Rhodothermus marinus: one gene and its partner. The protein of the gene in region 1 binds, or shares a complex with, the protein of each later gene. Links are inferred from orthologs where the notes say so. Each region holds a gene or a part of one and is shown on either strand. Other genes may lie near its edges. The genes, in order: GYH26_RS02060 and uvrB.

Region 1 (6,773 bases):
TGCCACGCTCCTTGTCGGGTGGCTCACAGGATGCCGTACCACCCGCACGACCCCGGTGGACGACGGCCCCCCTCCGCTGCTGCTGATTTCGATCGACGGCTTCCGCGCCGACTATCTGGATCGCTACGCGCCGCCCACGATGACCGCGCTGGCCCGCAAGGGCGTACGCGCCGAGGCACTCATCCCGGTCTTCCCGTCCCTGACCTTTCCCAATCACTACACGATCGTCACGGGGTTGTACCCGGACCATCACGGAATCGTAGCCAACACGATGTTCGATTCGACGCTGGGATGGTTTCGGTTGAGCGACCGCGATGCCGTGTCCGACGGCCGCTGGTGGCGCGACGGCGAGCCGATCTGGGTGACGGCCGAACGCCAGGGCCTGCGCACGGCCACCTATTTCTGGCCCGGCTCCGAAGCCGAAATCCGCGGCATTCGCCCCACCTACTGGGTGCCCTATGACGGAAGCATTCCCGGCGAGACGCGCGTGCGCCAGGTGCTGGAATGGCTGGACCTGCCCGACTCGCTGCGCCCGCGCTTCCTGACGCTCTACTTCAGCGAAGTGGACCACGCCGGCCACGAACACGGCCCGGATGCGCCAGAGGTGGCCGAAGCGGTGCAGCGCGTGGACGGTTACCTGCGGCTGCTCGTGGACGGCTTGCGGGCACGGGGGCTGCTTGACCGGGTGAATTTGCTCGTCGTCTCGGACCACGGCATGACGGCCACCTCCCGCGAGCGGGTAATCTTTCTGGACGACTACATCGCCCTCGACGACGTGCAGGTAGTCAGCTGGTCGCCGGTGCTCATGCTTACGCCGCGTCCCGGCCGCTTCGAGGCCGTATTACAGGCGCTCCAGCAGGCCCATCCGCACCTGCACGTGTACCGCAAAGCGGAACTCCCGGCGCACCTGCACTTCGGCACGCATCCCCGCATCCCGCCGATCGTCGGGCTGGCCGACGAAGGCTGGACGATCACCACGCGCACGCGCTTCGAACAACAGCCCGACCGCTTCCCGATGGGCATGCACGGCTACGACCCGACGCTGCCCTCGATGCACGGCATCCTGATCGCGCACGGACCGGCCTTCGCCCGCGGCCGGGTCGTTCCTTCCGTCGAAAACATCCACCTCTACGCCCTGATGTGCCGGCTGCTGGACCTCACCCCGGCGCCGAACGACGGATCGCCGGAAGCCACAGAGCTGCTGCTGGCCCTTGAAACAAGTACGCCCTGAGTTTATCTTATAGAAAATCAAACTCTTCTGCTCTTCCCCGATGCAAGGAAGCGCCGGCCTCTATGCACTTGTGGGCGCGGTCCTGCTGCTGACGGGATGTGCCCTGATCGAGCCGGAAGTGTCGATCGAGCGCCCTTCCGAATCCGAATGCGACGAAACGCCGCCCCGGATCGACATGGGCCGCTTTTCCCGGGACACATCGATCCTCTGGGGCGAATGGCGGTGGGTAAAGACGGCCGTTTTCTTCACGGTGAGCGGACCACCGTCCGTCTGGACGTCCTGCTCGGCGGGATACACCGAAACGCTCATCATCCGGCCGGAAGGCATCGTCGAGGTGTACCGCAACGACACGCTGGCCTACCGCGAGACGCTTCGGGAATTTCTGGACACGCCCCTGCTCTGGGGCGTCAATCGGGATTCGCTGATTCTCAACTCGGTGCCTGTTGACGGGCCGATCACCATTTACAGAAAATAGAATTTCCCAGACGTCATGGTGCATGTGAGAACGCAGGGGCGGCCCTCAGTGTCCGCCCTGTCATGTCCGTAGATCGATATTGAGCCATCATGCACCAGTGAATCGGCGATTTCATAATTTTGACAGGCCGATCACACCGCTTCCTTTCCAGACAGGCTGCTATGACAACCTCGCCCGCGCGATACTCGATTCAATCGATGCGGCGGAGGCGGGCAAATTTGAGCACGAGCTTCTTCTGGCCCACTTCAGGGAAGAAGACGATGGCCCGGGCCTGATCGCCCTGTCCCTCCAGCGCCAGCACCTTGCCCTCGCCGAAGATCGCATGCTCCACGCGGGCACCGGGCACGATCTCGCCGGCCCCTTCGTCGTATACCACGCGCCGCGCTGCGGCGGAGCTGCTTCGCTGCTGCAACGGCCGGCGGTAGTAGTGCGGGTCCATCTCCACGTACCGCTCGCTCCGGGGGTGACGGTCCAGCACTTCGCCGCGGCGGAAGGGAAGCCCGGCCTCGGTCACGATCACGTCCGTATCGAGTTCTTCCAGAAAGCGGCTACGGACGCTGGGCTGCTGCTCGCCGTAGCGATAGCGGCTGCGGGCATAGCAGAGAAACAGGTGCCGCTGCGCCCGCGTCACGCCCACGTAAAACAGCCGCCGCTCTTCCTCCAGGTCCTTGCGGTCCTGCGTGGCCTGCGCCAGCGGGAAAAGCCCCTCCTCCAGACCGGTGATGAACACCACGGGAAATTCCAGCCCTTTCGAGGCGTGCAGCGTCATGAGCGTGACGCGGTTGTCTTCGGGCATTTCGTCCAGATCGGTCAGCAGCGCCACTTCCTGCAGGAAGCCGCTCAGCGTGGCCTGCTCGCCGGCCGTGGCCACGTACTCGGCGATGGCGTTCAGCAGCTCCTGCACGTTCTCCCAGCGCGCCAGGGCCTCCGGCGTACCCTCGCGCCGCAACTCCTCAAACAGACCGCTTTCCTGCAGCAGCGAGCGGGCCAGTTCGTCCACCGGCATGGCGTCCATCTTGGCCGCATGGCGGGCGATCAGGAAGTGAAACTCCTGCACGGCCTTCTGCGCGCGCGTCGGGAGCCCAACCTCCTCCACGCGCTCGATGGCCTGCCACAGGCTCAGACCGTGCTGGCGGGCATAGTCCATCAACGCCTCGACCGTACGCTGACCGATCCCGCGCGCCGGGTAGTTGATCACGCGCTGGAGACTGGCCGCATCGTGCGGGTTCACGAGCAGGCGCAGGTAGGCCAGCACGTCTTTGATTTCCTTGCGCTGGTAGAACGACAGCCCGCCCACCACGCGATAGGGAATGCCGCCGCGCCGGAGCGCTTCTTCGAGCGAACGGCTCTGGGCGTTCGTGCGGTAGAGCACGGCAAAATCGCGAAAGGCATAGCCGTAGCGCACGTGCAGGTCCCGGATGCGCTGCTCCACCTTCTGGGCTTCGTCGCGCTCCGAAAGCGCCTCGATCAGCACGATCGGATCGCCCTCCGGGTTTTCGGTCCAGAGCCGCTTTTCGAGCTGATCCCGGTTGTGCCGGATGATCGCCTCGGCCAGTTTCAGGATGCGGCGCGTGGAGCGGTAGTTCTGCTCCAGCCGGATCGTGGTTGCGTCGGGATAGTCTCGCTGAAACGACAGGATGTTGCCGATGTCGGCCCCCCGGAAGGCATAGATCGACTGGGCGTCGTCGCCCACCACGCACAGGTTACGGTGCGCCTCGGCCAGCTTGCGCGCCAGCACGTACTGCGCCCGGTTCGTGTCCTGGTACTCGTCGATGTGCAAATAGCGCCAGCGCTCCTGGTAGCGCTGCAGCACGTCGGGATGCTGCTCGAACAGTTCGATGGGCTTGAGCAACAGGTCGTCGAAATCCAGCGCGTTGGCCCGGCGCAGCGCCTCCTGGTAGGGGCCGTAGAGCTTTGCCGCCTTTTCCTGCACGGGCGAAGCCACCAGACGGGCGTATTCCTCCGGCCCGATCATCTGGTTTTTGGCGCTGGAGATCAGATGACGGATCGTGCGCGGGCTGTACTGGCGCGGATCGATGTGGTAACGCGCCATCAGCTCGCGCAGCAGTCGCTCCGCGTCGTCCGTGTCGTAGATGCTGAAGTCCGGCGTGTAGCCGATGCGGTGCCCTTCGCGGCGCAGGATGCGGGCGAAGATCGCGTGGAAGGTCCCCATCCAGATGTGCCGGGCGGCCTCGGGGCCCACCAGGCGCTCAATGCGCTCCATCATCTCGCGGGCCGCCTTGTTCGTGAAGGTCAAGGCCAGAATCTGGTGCGGTCGGGCCCGTCCGGTGGCAATCAGATAGGCGATCCGATGCGTGAGCGTGCGCGTCTTGCCCGAACCCGGTCCGGCAATGATCAGCACCGGCCCTTCGGTCACCTGCACGGCCTGCCGCTGCACGGGATTGAGTCCCTCCAGAATGCGCGCGGCGGCTTCCGGCAACGGCTCGGGCGTCTCGTTCTCAGCATTCGGGTCGGATTGGAGCAGAAACGTACGCATGGAAACTCGGATGGCTGCCTGATCAGGAGTCCTGAAAGAAAACACATTTTCGGCGAGAATGCCAGCGAGGATTGCGTCAACGACTCGGCGGGAGGCGCAACCCTCGAGCCTCGGGCCAGAAGCGGACGCGACGCGGCGCTTGCGACACGCCCCGGCGAATGAACGCGACAAGTCGCCGGAAGGCCCGCTCGTCGCGCTCGCTCCAGGCGAACCCGTACGCCGCGCGCAGCTCCGGCGGAAGCAGGCCGAGCGTCAGCAGCCGCCAGGGTTTCGTGGGCGGCGCCACCCACGGCGTAGGTGCCAGCACATGTTCGGCCATCTGACGCGCTATGGGGGTCACCTGAAGCACTCCGCTGTCCCGCACGGCCTGCAGATGCGCCGTCAGCGCCGCCCACGAATCCGGAAAGGTGCCCGGCGAAAGCCCCAGCCAGGCTTCCATCGTCCGGGCTTCCCGACAGTAACGGTCGCGCTCCTCAGGCGTCAGGGGCCGAACGAACGTCTCGTAGGCATGGAGCGTCGCCTCGACGGTGGTCACGTGTACCCAGGTGAGCAGCGCCGGATCGTCGGCCCGGTACGTCGTGTCGGCCGGAAACGGCCCCAGCGGCTCGGCCAGCCTGCCCTGCACGCGGCGGTGCGCCTGTCGGATCCAGCGGGCCACCTCGTCGGCCTCCGCCTCGGTGCCGAAGCTCAAGCGCCGCATCGCCTGCACCGTGCGCGTAAAGCGTCGCCAGGCGGCCCGCAGCGAACGGGAAAAGTCCGAGTGCCGCGCCACGGCGACGGCCACCAGCGGATGGGCCAGTTGCCACAATAGCGCCCGCCCCCACCCCAGCACCACCACACGCTCCCGGTTCACCTGCTGCGCAACCGACCGCTCCTCCATCACACACCGCCGTTTCCTTCGGACTGAAGAAAGCCTCGGACCGCCCTCGGTTTCCGGTTCGGCCATGCCCCTGGCGAAGGGCTTCCATTACAGCACGGTTGCATCTTTTCGCAACCTTTCACGAAACCGGTTGCCACACTCAAAATTCATTTGTTCAAACAAACAATCATTCCTTCTCAAAAACCAGTTGTCGTCAGCCATGGAGAAAACACGGGTGCTGGTGCTGTACTACAGCATGTACGGCCACATCGAAGCGCTGGCCCGGGAGGTGGCGGCCGGCGCCGCCGAAGTGGAGGGCGTCGAAGTCGTGGTCAAACGTGTGCCCGAGCTGATTCCGGAAGAACGGGCACGCCAGATCGGAGTCAAGCTGGATCAGGAGGCCCCGATCGCCACGGTGGACGAGCTGCCCGAGTACGACGCGATCATCGTGGGCACGCCCACGCGCTTTGGCAACATGGCGGCGCAGATGCGCAATTTCTGGGATCAGACCGGACCGCTCTGGGCGAAAGGGGCCTTGATCGGCAAGGTGGGCAGCGTGTTCACCGCCACCGCCACGCAGCACGGTGGTCAGGAGAGCACGATTCTTTCGGCGCACACCACGCTGCTGCACCATGGAATGATCGTAGTGGGCGTGCCGTTCAGTTGCGCCGAATTGACTCAGATTGACGAAGTGGCCGGCGGCTCGCCCTACGGGGCCGGCACCATCACCGGCGGCGATGGCAGCCGCATGCCGTCGGAGGTCGAGCGCCGCATTGCCCGCTTCCAGGGACGCTACGTGGCCGAGGTCGCCCGCCAGCTCAAAGTCGGCCGCCTGCAGGCACAGGAAGCCTGAAACTGAAGGGTTCGCCTCTATCCCGCCCGGTCGGCCTGATCGACCGGGCTTTTTTGTCCCGGTCAGAAGCGCTGGACGATGTTTCCCCTTCTTTCCGCCGATCGCTGTATATTGTGCCGTTCGTTTGACCAGACCCGGTTGTCGTCATGCGTACGCGATGGATCCTGTTGCTGTGTGGAGTTCTGCTCGTCGGAAACCTGCAGGCGCAGCCTTCGGCTTTTGCGCCGCTGGACCTCCCTGCTCCTAACACCTACCGCACGGCCTCCGGAGAACCCGGACCGGACTACTGGCAGCAGCGCGTCGATTACCGGATTCGCGCGACGCTCGACACCGCCACGCACCGGATCACGGGCTCCGAGACGATCACCTACACGAACAACGCCCCGGTGGCCCTTCAGGAACTCTGGCTGCAACTGGACCAGAACCTGTTTGCCGCGGGCAGCCTGGGCGACGCGCTCATCGAGCCCGGCTCGCGCTGGCGCGGCGCCTTCGAGGGGGGTGGCTTCCGGATCACCCGCGTCGAGGTGGTGCAGGACGGCCGCCGCTATGCGCCGCACTACCTGATCGACGACACGCGCATGCGCATCGACCTGGACACACCCCTGACCGCCCGGGGCGGTCAGCTCCAACTGGAGATCGACTTCAGCTTCATTGTGCCGGAATACGGCGCCGACCGCATGGGCCGCCTCCGCGTCGAACAGGGCACCGTGTACGAAATCGCCCAGTGGTATCCGCGTCTGTATGTCTTCGACGACGTGAACGGCTGGAACGTGGCGCCCTACCTGGGCCAGGGCGAGTTCTACCTGGAGTACGGCAACTTCGACGTGGAAATCACGGTCCCGCGCAACTTCATCGTGG
Region 2 (6,684 bases), 400 kb from region 1 along the record:
CGGGCAGCAGGCGGTCGGCAGGGGCCGGCGAGGCCGGGTCGATCAGCATCAGACTCCGGTCGTACACGTCCCGGCGGTCCAGCACGTTGCGCACCAGCAGTTGCAGTTGTAGATGCGTCACGCGAACGCGCCTGTGCCACGACAGCCCCAGATCCAGCCGATAGCGTCCGGGTAGCCGATGTGCCTCCGGTCGGTCCAGGTCGTAGCCGCCGACGACCGGCGTGCCGCCGTAGCGGAGGTAGTCGTAGTACAGACGGCGGAAGGCCCAGCGCCGTCCCCACTGCACCTGTCCGCTACCGAAAAGCGTCAGATCGGCCGGGAGCTCTCGGGAAAGATCCAGCCGAACGCGATGCGGCTCGTTCCAGGGCGCCGGTACCATGCGAAGCGTACCCCGGCTGTCGGGATAGGCTCGAAGAGTCTGGTCATAGCTATAGGCCAGCGTGATCCGATCACGCGTATTCCGGTACCGAAGCCGCAGGCTCAACCCGCGGGCCATGCCCCGGCTGTGCCGCAGGAAGTCACGTTGCGCGAGCGGGATGGCTTCGGGCACGGGCCGGCGGGCTGGCAGTCGGGCCAGAAGGCGCGGATAGTCGACAAGCAGCAGGTGCGGCTGTCCTTTCTGATACAGCGTGGTTTCCAGGGTCCAGCGATCACCCCGGGCCAGCAGCAGCTCGCCCGTCAGATGGTAACTCCAGGGCGGGGCGACCGTGGCGTCGGGCGGCAGCCAGAAGAGCACCGACGGCACGATGGCCGTGGCCCCGACGCTCGTCAACTCGAACTGGTTGACGAACTGGCGATAGACCCCGCCGGCCAGCCGCACCGCCAGCGCGAACGGTCCGAATTGCAGATCCCGACGCACGGCCAGTCGCGGCTCGGCATAGACCGTCGCCCGCACGGGCAGCCACGTCAGCCGCACGCCCGGCTCCACGCTCAACCCTTCCACGGGGGTCCATATGGCCGTCAGATAGGAGGCGGGTTGCCAGGCGGTGATCGCATGGCGGAACGGCGCCACGAACACGTTGCCCAGTCGAAAGCGGGCCTGCACCTGCTCCACCACAAGGCCACCCTCCAGTTGCCACCGTGCCGACGGGCTGTAATGCAACGAGGCTTCCAGCGCCAGCTCGCGGATGGTGTTGCGCTCGGACGTGCCCGGCGCCCGGGCCAGTTCCTCGCGCAGCCGGGCTTCGAGCGCCTCCCAGGCGGCCGGGTCACCCAGCGGCGCCGTCCCTTCGCGGGCCCGGTAATGGTAGGTAGATGTGTGCCAGCTTCCCCGGAACTGCACTCCCAGCAACACGCGCGCGCCCAGCAACCGGTCGTAGCGCAGCCGAAATGCCTCGTTGAGCCAGCGATAGGCGTCATCCGTCAGGATGAGCCGGGCCGAATCAGCCCCGGCCGCTGCATAACGGGTCTGCTGACCGGCCTCCAGACGGTTTGTGCCCCGATAGGCGGCCACGTGCAGCGTCTGAAACGGATCGGGCTGCATCCGTCCGGCTACGTGCAGATCCGAAAACGCCGCGCGCGGCGTCCAGTGGTAGGCCTGCAGCCCTTCCCGGGCGATGGGTTCGCCCAGCCAGCGGGCGGCCATGAGCGGGTCGATCGTGTTCCACTGGCGGAGCAGCGTACGCAGGCCCGGTTCCTGATACAGGTCCCAGACGCTGTGCCGGAGAGCCACCAGCGCGGTCGCGTTCTGGTAGCGTCCCCGAAGGCGAACGTTGGCGGCCAGCGGATCGACGCGGGCCACCGCATCAAAAGGCCCCGCCACGTTCAGATCGTGCTCCAGTTCGATCACGCCCGCCAGCTGGCTCCCCAGCGCCACCCCGTAGCCGGCCCGATGGACGGTCAGGCGCCCGATCGCCAGCGGACTGAAGGCGCTCAGGTAGCGCCCCAGGCTGACGGGATTGCGCACAGGCACGCCGTCGATCCGCGTCAGGTGTTCGCCGCTATCGCCGCCCTGCAGGTGCAGTTCGGCCAGCGGATGGGGCACCTGTACGCCCGGCAGGCGCTCGACGGCGTGCAGCAGGTCGCCGGCCGTGCCGGTCTGCTGAAGCTGTTCGGCTGTCAGGTGTACACGGCCCAGTTCGGCCGAAAGCGGCCGCCGGCTCAGCCCGTCGATCACGATGGGCGGCGCTTCCAGCAGCGTGGGCTCCAGCGCAATGCGCACGTGGGCGGGACGGTCCGGATCCACCTGCACGCTGTCAATCCGCGGGCGATACCCCACATACGAAACGACCAGCCGGTGCGGACCGGCCAGCAGGCCGCTGATCGTGAACATTCCCGCTTCGTTCGTGACGGTGCCCGTGCCCGCGTCGGCCAGCAGCACGTGCGCGAACGGCAGCGGCGCGCCCGTCGTCCCGTCAATCACCTGACCTGTCAGCAACCCCAGCCGGGGCGGCAACTCTCGCGCCTCCAGAATGACGTAGGCGCCCGAGGACGATCGGACAAAATCGAGACCCGTACCGGCCAGCAGACAGCGCAGGAGATCTTCGACCGGAGCGTTGCGAAGGGCGCAGGAGGCCGTCTGACCACGCACCAGCTCGGAGGGATAGACCAGGTTGATGCGGGCCGTACGGGCCAGCGCTTCGAGCGCTTCCTGCAGCGGCACGTCGCGCACCACCAGCGTGAAGCGGCCGCCGTCCTGGGCCGCGGCCGCCCCTGCACCTCCGAGCAACACCGCTGCGACGATCAGCGCCCGGAGGATGGCTCGGCCTCGATGACAAACCCACGGCTGATGCGGCGGTAGTGGCATGGCAGCGTCAGACAGAGATCCTGAAGGATGGCCTCAGGACGGGCCTGTTGCTGATACAGCACGGTCACGCGCCGGTCGAGCGACAGCGGCCCCGCTACTTCGATGCGGAGGTTGAAGGTGCGTTCCAGTTCGCGCAGCACGACCCCCACCGGCTCGTCGATCACAACGAACCCGCCGCGCCGCCAGGCCAGCACCTGATCGGGCTCCAGCCGCTCCGGCACAAGCTCGGGTTTCGCACCGATGCGCACGCTCTGGCCCGGCGCTTCCAGCACCAGCGGTTGCCGGGGCGTCCGGATGGATTGTACCCGCACGCGCCCCTCCAGCAGCGTGACGCGGGTTTCGTTCGCTTCGGGCCAGGCACGTACGGTGAAGCGCGTGCCCAGCACCTCCACACGGACCTGGGCGGTCTCGACGGTCAGCGGACGCCCGGGCACCACCTCGAACAGTGCCTCACCCGTCAGATGCACCCGCCGGGGCCGTCGCCAGGGCAGTGTCGCTGCGTACCGCAGCCGGGAGCCCGCCCGCAGCGTGATGGTCGAGCCATCGGCCAGCGTGACGGTCTGAATCGTGCCCGGCGGCACGATCACCGTGCGCGGCCGCAGCAGCGCATACGCGGCGACCAGGCCCAGCACCAGCAGCAGGCCCACCACCGCCGGCCAGCGTCGGCGAAGCAATCGGCGGGGCGGCCGCGCAGGTCGGGGCGCTGCAGCCAGCCGGGCCGACAGCTCCGCCCAGGCCGTCTCGGTAGAAGGCACGCCCTCGACGGGCGGCTCCAGCGTGCCCAGTCGCTCCCAGAGCGCCTCGATCTGGCGGCGTTCCTCCGGGCTCCGTTCCTGCAGGGCTTCCTCCAGCTCCCGGGGCAATCTGGATGCAGGGCGTCCGTTCATGGCATGAGGGCGAGCGCCTGAAGCCGCCGGCGAAGCGTCTCCAGCGCCCGCAACATGTGGTTGTTGACGGTTCGTGGGGAGATACCCATCACCCGGGCGATCTCGCGATGGCTCAGTCCGTGCCAGCGGCTGAGCACCAGCACCTCGCGCTGGCGCTCGGGGAGTTCGTCGAGCCAGTGCGCCAGCAGGGCTTCTAGCTGGTGCGACGCCACATGATCGTCCGGCGACAGCGGCTCGACCGGCGGCGTCTTTGGCAATTGCTCGGCGCGCTTGCGGGCCCGGCGGCGCTCGTCGCGCAGGTGGCGCAACGCCCGGTTGCGGGCCATGCGATAGAGATAGGGCCGCAGTGGTTGCCCCGGATCGAGCGTGGTCCGCCGCAGCCACAGGTCCAGAAACACGTCCTGCACCAGGTCGTGCGCCACGGTGGGATCCGCCACGATGGCGCAGACGTAGCGCAGGAGCGGCTCGCGCATGTGGCGAAACAGCTCCTCCAGCGCCGCACGGTCCGAATCAACCAACCGCCGGCAGAGCGTTTGCAGGTCGTCCGTCACCGAAGGCCTCCAAGCGCGCAGGCTTTTCTGCTGCTACAGTACCCGAGCGATGCGTTATGCCTACCCGGCCTCGGACGCGTCCAGCTCGCGCTCAAGCGCCAGGATCGTGTCGCGCAGCTCGGCCGCCCGCTCGAACTCCAGGTTCTCGGCGGCTTCGAGCATTTCGCGCCGGAGCTGTTCGATCAGTTCGCGCTTCTGCTCGGGCGTCAGCTCCTTCAAGACCGGATCGGCCACGATCGGCGGCACCTCGGGCTCCTCGTAGCGGGGCGAATCGACCAGCGGCCGGTACTTCTCTTCGGCCACGATCGTGCTTTTCAGAATCTCCTCGCGCGACTTGTACACGGTGCGCGGCGTGATGCCGTGCTTGCGGTTGTATTCGAGCTGAATGGCCCGCCGACGGTTCGTCTCGTCGATCATGCGCTGCATGGCCTCGGTGATTTTGTCGGCGTAGAGCAGAATCTTGCCGTTCGCATTGCGGGCCGCCCGCCCCGCCGTCTGGATCAGCGAACGCTCCGAGCGCAGAAAGCCCTCCTTGTCGGCGTCGAGGATGGCCACCAGCGACACCTCGGGCAGGTCGAGTCCCTCGCGGAGCAGGTTGACGCCCACAAGCACGTCGAACTCACCCAGCCGCAGGCCACGCAACAGGTCCACACGCTCGAGCGCGTCAATCTCGGAGTGCAGGTAGCGCACGCGCACGCCGAAGCGGTCCAGGTACTCGGCCAGGTCTTCGGCCATGCGCTTGGTGAGTGTGGTCACCAGCGCCCGCTCGCCACGGGCCACCACCTGACGGATCTCTTCGAGCAGGTCGTCGATCTGGCCTTCGGTGGGCCGCACCTCGACCTCGGGGTCCGGGATGCCCGTGGGACGGATGATCTGTTCGACCACCACGCCGCCGCTCTTTTCCAGCTCATAATCGCCGGGCGTGGCGCTCACGAAGATCACCTGATTGTGCAGCGCTTCGAACTCCTCGAACGTCAGCGGCCGGTTGTCGAGCGCCGAGGGCAGTCGGAAGCCGTGCTCGACCAGCGTCAGCTTGCGGGCCCGGTCGCCGTTGTACATGGCCCGCACCTGGGGAATCGTGACGTGGCTTTCGTCGATGATGAGCAGGTAGTCGTCCGGAAAGTAATCGAACAGGCAGTAGGGCCGCTCGCCGGGCGCCCGACCCGAAAGATGCCGGCTGTAGTTTTCGATGCCCGAGCAGTAGCCGACTTCGCGAAGCATTTCGATGTCGAAGCGCGTCCGCTGCTCTAAGCGCTGGGCTTCGAGCAGTTTGCCCTCGGCCCGCAGGACGGCCAGCCGCCAGCGTAATTCTTCCTCGATCGAGGCGATGGCCCGCTCCAGCCGGTCGCGCGGCGTCACGAAAATCTTCGCCGGATAGATCGTGATGGCCGCCTCTTCGGCCCCCAGCTCGCCCGTGGCGGGATCCAGTCGGGCGATGCGGTCGATCTCGTCGCCCCAGAACTCGATGCGGAAGGCGCTTTCTTCGGCATAGGCCGGGAAGATGTCCACCACGTCGCCACGCACGCGGAACGTGCCCGGCTTGAATTCCACGTCGTTGCGCGTGTAGTAGATGTTGACCAGTCGCCGAAGCAGTTCGTTGCGCTCGATCTGCTGGCCGACGTGCAGCGGCACGATCTGCTCACGGTACTCGTCCGGCGAGCCGATCCCGTAGATGCAGGAGACCGACGCCACCACGATCACGTCGCGCCGACCCGAGACGAGCGCACTGGTGGCCCGCAGGCGCAGCCGATCGATCCGCTCGTTGATGGCCAGGTCCTTTTCGATGTAGGTATCAGTGGCCGGGATGTAGGCCTCGGGCTGGTAGTAGTCGTAGTAGGAAATGAAAAACTCGACCGCGTTGTTGGGGAAAAACTGCTTGAACTCGCCATAGAGTTGCGCGGCCAGCGTCTTGTTGGGACTCATCACCAGCGTCGGCCGCTGCACATTCTGAATGACGTGCGCCAGGGTGAAGGTCTTTCCCGTGCCAGTCGCGCCCAGCAGGGTCTGGTATCTGTCGCCGCGCAGGATGCCTTCGGTCAGCTCCGCGATGGCGCGGGGCTGATCGCCGGTCGGCTCGAACGGCGCCACCAGCTCGAACTTCCGGGTTTCAACCGCTCCCTCCATCTCGTGCCTTCATTTTGCACCGGTCCTTTCCAAGAACCGGAAGTCCCGTCAGAAGTTGCGTTTTCGACAACTTCCGGGCGTATATTGCGCGCGATGGCAGAAGCGCCTACCACATATCGCCCTCGCGAGGGACGCGCCTGGCTCTGGGCCATCCCGCCCCAGCACTACCCGGCCTTTCTGCAGACGGGCACCTTTGCCGTGCACCGGGTAGGGCGGGCTGCGCTCCATCGCCTGCGTCCGGGCGATCGAATCTTCGCCTATCTGTCGGGCTCCAAGGTGCTCGTGGGCATGTTTGAGGTAACGGGCGAGCCCTTCGAAGACCACACGCCGCTGGTGCCGGGCGTGGCCTATCCGCACCGCGTGCGCGTGCGACCGC

Evidence for each region.
Region 2: the proteins of GYH26_RS02060 (region 1) and uvrB are in contact, whole or in part, in a crystal structure (PDB 7EGT), measured with the Thermus thermophilus proteins. The link is inferred for Rhodothermus marinus from one-to-one orthologs. Residues at the interface, in WP_096412145.1 of Thermus thermophilus: His654, Arg656, Phe657, Gln666, Asp668, Glu669, Lys680, Arg681, Leu682, Ser683, Lys685, Tyr686, Ala687; in WP_096411307.1 of Thermus thermophilus: Glu23, Leu25, Arg26, Asp27, Gly28, Glu29, Arg30, Phe31, Arg55, Glu326, Asp327, Phe328, Glu379, Ser382, Gln383, His398, Gly400, Arg401.

Annotation. Positions count from the first base shown.
Region 1 is NZ_AP019797.1:448,158-454,930, reverse strand. Bases 1,551-4,547 are described here. They hold GYH26_RS02060 (ATP-dependent helicase), read right to left. Parts: upstream 4,204-4,547; coding sequence 1,897-4,203; downstream 1,551-1,896. Other genes in these bases: GYH26_RS02055 (oxygenase MpaB family protein), read right to left, coding at 4,280-4,547; GYH26_RS02065 (hypothetical protein), read left to right, coding at 1,551-1,706. Outside these bases: GYH26_RS02070 (ectonucleotide pyrophosphatase/phosphodiesterase), read left to right, coding at 1-1,231; more of GYH26_RS02065, read left to right, coding at 1,272-1,550; more of GYH26_RS02055, read right to left, coding at 4,548-5,083; wrbA (NAD(P)H:quinone oxidoreductase), read left to right, coding at 5,283-5,915; GYH26_RS02045 (M1 family metallopeptidase), read left to right, coding at 6,062-6,773. UniProt on the Escherichia coli protein: A helicase with DNA-dependent ATPase activity. Unwinds DNA duplexes with 3'-5' polarity. Translocates on single-stranded DNA with 3'-5' polarity. Initiates unwinding more efficiently from a nicked substrate than double-stranded DNA.
Region 2 is NZ_AP019797.1:45,723-52,406, reverse strand. The notes cover bases 3,777-6,684. They hold uvrB (excinuclease ABC subunit UvrB), read right to left. Parts: upstream 6,309-6,684; coding sequence 4,245-6,308; downstream 3,777-4,244. Other genes in these bases: GYH26_RS00250 (McrB family protein), read left to right, coding at 6,402-6,684; GYH26_RS00260 (RNA polymerase sigma factor), read right to left, coding at 3,777-4,184. In the rest of the region: GYH26_RS00270 (carboxypeptidase-like regulatory domain-containing protein), read right to left, coding at 1-2,746; GYH26_RS00265 (FecR family protein), read right to left, coding at 2,683-3,633; more of GYH26_RS00260, read right to left, coding at 3,630-3,776. UniProt on the Escherichia coli protein: The UvrABC repair system catalyzes the recognition and processing of DNA lesions. A damage recognition complex composed of 2 UvrA and 2 UvrB subunits scans DNA for abnormalities.